Regions from separate parts of the Microbispora sp. KK1-11 genome, predicted to be linked through region 2. Evidence: riboswitches for the same ligand, from Rfam matches in the RefSeq annotation. Region 2 holds a riboswitch; the other holds the start of a gene.
What was found. A riboswitch is a leader RNA that binds a small molecule or an ion and turns the genes downstream of it on or off. The one in region 2 is predicted to bind cobalamin.

Region 1: linked by a shared signal. The riboswitch ahead of FLW16_RS34870 (ribonucleoside-diphosphate reductase subunit alpha) and the one ahead of cobN (cobaltochelatase subunit CobN) in region 2 are both predicted to bind cobalamin.

The regions. Positions count from the first base shown of each region.
Region 1 covers NZ_VIRJ01000033.1:40,999-43,384, reverse strand. Annotated here, with positions in the region: gene FLW16_RS34870 (ribonucleoside-diphosphate reductase subunit alpha) at 1-1,203, opposite strand, end outside; cobalamin riboswitch at 1,338-1,607, opposite strand; gene FLW16_RS34865 (tripartite tricarboxylate transporter substrate binding protein) at 1,653-2,386, opposite strand, start outside.
Region 2 covers NZ_VIRJ01000005.1:10,464-12,849, reverse strand. Annotated here, with positions in the region: gene cobN (cobaltochelatase subunit CobN) at 1-1,128, opposite strand, end outside; cobalamin riboswitch at 1,182-1,304, opposite strand; gene cobG (precorrin-3B synthase) at 1,377-2,386, shown strand, end outside.

The sequences.
Region 1 (2,386 bases), on a different contig from region 2:
CCAGCCGTTGCCGGTCTGGGCGAGGGTGCGCATCATCCGGGCGTACAGGGCGCGGGCCGGCACCTGCCGGACATACCGCCCGGCGGCCTCCAGCTCGCGGTAGCGGGCGTCGAACGCCTCGCCCCACAGGTCGGTCAGCTCGGGGGCCTCCTTGGGGTCGAACAGCGACCACGTGCCGTCCGCCTCCACCCGGCGCATGAACTCGTCGGGCACCCAGTTGGCCAGGTTGAGGTTGTGCGTGCGGCGCGACTCCTCGCCCGTGTTGTCGCGAAGCTCCAGGAACTCCTCGATGTCGGCGTGCCAGGTCTCCAGGTAGACGCAGGCGGCGCCCTTGCGCCTGCCGCCCTGGTTGACGGCCGCCACCGACGCGTCGAGCGTGCGCAGCCAGGGGACGATGCCGTTGGACAGGCCGTTGGTGCCCCGGATCAGCGAGCCGCGCGAGCGCACCCGCGTCCAGGCGATGCCGATGCCGCCGGAGTACTTCGACAGCCGCGCCACCTGGCCGTACCGCTCGTAGATGCTCTCCAGCTCGTCGCGGGGCGAGTCGAGCAGGAAGCACGACGACAGCTGCGGCCGCCGCGCGCCCGAATTGAACAGCGTCGGCGAGCTGGGCAGGTAGGCCAGCGCGGACATCAGGCCGTACAGCTCGGCCGCCTCGGCCACCGTGGCCGACAGGCCGCAGGCGACGCGCAGCAGGAAGTGCTGCGGGCGTTCGAGCACGCGCCGGGTGACCGGGTGGCGCAGCAGGTAGCGGTCGTAGACCGTGCGCAGCCCGAAGTACTCGAACCGGTCGTCGGCCGCCGGGTCGACCAGCGCGTCGAGCGCCTCGGCCTCGCGGGCCACGAACGCGGCGACGGGGTCGCCCAGCAGCCCGGCGGCGTGGGCGGCGGCGACCGACTCCGAGAAGGTGCGCACCCCCTCGGCCGCCGCCTCCTCCGTGATCAGCCCGCTCAGCAGCCGGGCCGCACGGCGCGAGTTCTCCGGGTCGGCGATGACCCCGGCCGCCGCCTCCTCGATCGCCTGCAGGACGCCCGCCGCGTCCCACGCGCCGTCCGCGCGGGCCTGGGCCTGCCGTACGGCTCCGACGGCGGGGACGGGGCCGCGCGGGACGCCGGGTCCGGAATCTCCCGCCGAAGCCCGCGGCCCGCCGCGCTCCCCTGACGCGGGGTCCGCGGACGCGGAGGCCGGGTCGGTGATGGTCATCAGATGCCCTCTCCTCGTCGTTCCGAGTCCCGGCCGGACCGGAGGGAGGCATGCCGCGGCGCACGCGCACGGGAGGGAACCGTGCCGTGACGATGCGGCGAGCCCGCCCTCGGGGCCCGGCGCGGGGCGCGCGCCCATGCGCGCGCGTCACTGGCAGGTCTTCGGACTCGCGGGCGTCCGGACGGGCTCGCGCCCGCCGGTCCTACTGGCCGTCGCTTCCCAGGCGCGCTCGCGCCCAGTGCTGACGAACACAGTGCTCAAGGCATTGTGCTCACGGCACAGTGCTCGAAGGCACGGTGCCGTGTGACGGCGGTCGTTCCCGCTCACCGCTGCGGGGCAGCCCCGGATTCGCACCGGGTTCCCTCTTGCCTCACCTGGGGTGAACCAGCAACGCGATGGATCCTACATCTTGTGGCCCTTCCCGCAAGTACCCCTACAAGTTGTGTTTTTCAGCGGAGTCCGAGATCATTGAGGAGCAGGGCCGTACGGCGCGCCTCGCCGACGAGCCATTGGCTGAAGTCGTCGCCGTCGAGCCACATCGGCGTCCAGTCGTTGCGGTCGCACAGGCTCCGCCAGCCCGGAGTGTCGGTGACGGCCCGGCACAGGTCGAGCAGGGCGTCCCGCTCGGGCGTGCCGCGCGGGGCGATCAGCCCCGTCCAGTCGGCGTACACGACCCGTACGCCCGACTCCGACAGCGTCGGCGCGTCCACCCCGGACAGGCGCTCGGCGGAGGAGACCGCGAGCGGCCGCAGCCGTCCGGCGCGCACGTGAGGGGCGACCTCGCGCCTGCTGCCGAACCCGAGCGCGAGCCGCCCGTCGAGGACCGCGGCGACGGCCTGCGCCCTGCTGTCGAACGCGACGTAGTCGAGCAGGCGGGGGTCGGCCCCCAGGCCCTGCGCGGTCATGCCGAGCAGCAGGTGCTCCGGGCCGCGGTCGGCGCCGCCCGCGACCCTGGGCCCTCCGGGGTCGCGCAGCAGCGCGGCGGCGAACTGCTCGAACGTGCGATAACCCGAGTCGGGCGAGGCGACCAGCACCTCCCACTGCCCCGTCAGCCGGGCGAGCGGGACGGCCCTGGCGACCAGGAGCGGGTCGCGGGCCAGCGCGCAGGCGGCGAGCAGCCCGGGATCGGCGATCACCAGGTCGGTACGCGGCCCGCCCTGCCGGGCGAGCGCCGTCCCGCCGT
Region 2 (2,386 bases):
GCCCTCCTCGGCCAGGCGGGCCAGCAGTCTGACCGTGCTGGCCGGGGTGTCCAGGCCGACGGCGTTGCCGACCCGCGAGTTCTTCGTCGGGTATGCCGACAGCATCACGACGAGCTTCTTGTCCTGCGGGGGCACGTGGCGCAGCAGGCCGTGCCGGACGGCGATGCCCGCGACCCGGGCCGCGCGTTCGGCGTCGGCGACGTACACGGTCAGGCCGTCGTCGTCGATCTCCTTGAACGAGAACGGCACCGTGATGATGCGCCCGTCGAACTCGGGGATCGCGACCTGCGAGGCGGCGTCCAGCGGGGACAGGCCGTCGTCGTCGGCCTCCCACTCCGCGCGGCCGGTCGTGAGGCACAGGCCCTGCAGGATGGGCACGTCGAGGTCGGCGAGCGCGCCGACGTCCCAGGCCGCGTCGTCTCCGCCCGCCGACGCGGCAGCGGGCCGTGAGCCGCCCGCCGCGAGCACGGTGACGACGAGGGCGTCCGCACAGCGCAGCACGTCGAGCAGTTCGGGCTCGGCGGTGCGCAGCGAGGAGCAGAAGACCGGCAGCGCCCGGCCGCCCGCGTCCTCGATCGCGTCGCACAGCGCGGTCACGAAGCCGGTGTTGCCCGCCATGTGGTGCGCCCGGTAGTAGAGCACGCCGATCACCGGGCCGTCGCCGGGCCGGGCGTCGCGTTCGAGGACGCCCCAGGTCGGGGTGGCGGCCGGGGCCGCGAAGCCGCGGCCGGTCAGCAGGACCGTGTCCGACAGGAACGCGTGCAGTTCGGCGAGGTTGGCGGGGCCGCCGTGCGCGAGATAGGCGTGCGCCTCGGCGCACACGCCGCCGCTCACCCCGCCGCTCACCGTGGACAGCTCCATCAGCTCGGCGTCCGGGGCCTGCTCGCCGCCGAGGACGACCACCGGGCGCGGGCCCGCGAGCAGGGCGTCCAGCCCGTCCTCCCAGGCGCGGCGCCCGCCGAGCAGCCGGACGACCACGAGGCCGGCCCCCTCGACCAGCGCGGGCAGGTCGTCCACGGCGAGCCGGGCCGGGTTCCCCAGGCGGAACGCCGCCCCGCTGGCGCGCGCGCTCAGCAGATCGGTGTCCGACGTGGACAGCAGCACGATGAGCGGCTCGTCCGAGCGCATGGCAGGGTCCTCCCTCGGGGTCCTCGCCCCGGGTCGCGGCGGCACGACGGCAGGAGTCTCCTGGCTCCCGGATCGACGCTCACCCCGGCCTTCCCGTCTTGCGACAGTGGCCGTGTGGTGGGGTTCGCTCCCCGGTCACAGTGGCGGGACCGCGCCGGACTCGCACCGGCTTCCTCCGCTTGCCATCGTTCATCGCAGACCTTACGGGACGGAGGCCCTATCGAAAAACTGGCGTTAGCATCCTGCTTGTGGTCATAGGTGGCTTTTCCGGACGCGCGGCTCGGGACGCCTGCCCCGGCGCGCTCCAGGTGCACGTCGCCGCGGACGGGGCGCTGGCCCGCGTCCGCGTGCCCGGCGGCGCCCTGACCACCGACGCGCTGCGCGAGCTCGCCGCCTGCGCCGGGGAGCTGGGCACCGGGGTCGTCGAGCTCACGTCACGCGCCAACGTCCAGGTGCGCGGGCTCGCCGACCCGGCCGCGTTCGCCGCGCGGATGGCCGCCGCCGGGCTGCTGCCGTCGGCGACCCACGAACGCGTGCGCAACATCGTCGCCTCGCCCCTCAGCGGCCGGTCGGCCACGGGCGTCCTCGACGTCCGGCCGTTGGTGGCGGCGCTCGACGCGGGCCTGTGCGGGCGTCCGGCACTGGCCGGCCTGCCCGGCCGGTTCCTGTTCGCGCTCGACGACGGCACCGGCGACGTCCTCGGTCTCGGCGCGGACGTGACGCTCGCCGGCCACCCCGGCGGCGGACTGACGCTGCTGCTCGCGGGCGAACCGGTCAGCTCGGTGACCTCCGGCGACGCCGTCGCCGTCGCTCTCGCCGCCGCCGAGGTGTTCCAGTCGGTACGCGGGGACGCCTGGCGCGTGGCCGAGCTTCCCGGCGGCCCCGCGACGATCGCCGCCCGCCTTCCCGGCGCCGTGCCCGTGCCCGTGGCCGTGGCGGCTGCCGAGCCGCGTAAGGGCGGGGTGTTCTCGCAGGTGGACGGGCGGGTCGCGGTCGACGTCATCGTGCCGCTCGGCAGGCTCACCACCGCGCAGGCGGGCCTGCTCGCCGACCTGACCCCCGCCGAGGTGCGGCTGACGCCGTGGCGTACCGTCGTGCTGCCCGATCTCGTCCCCGAGGCGGCCGGGCCGGTGACCGCCGCGCTCACCCGGGCGGGGCTGGTGACCGATCCAGCCTCCCCGTACGCCGGACTGTCGGCCTGCACCGGGCGGCCCGGCTGCGCGAAGGCCCTGGCCGACGTCCAGGCCGACGCGCTGCG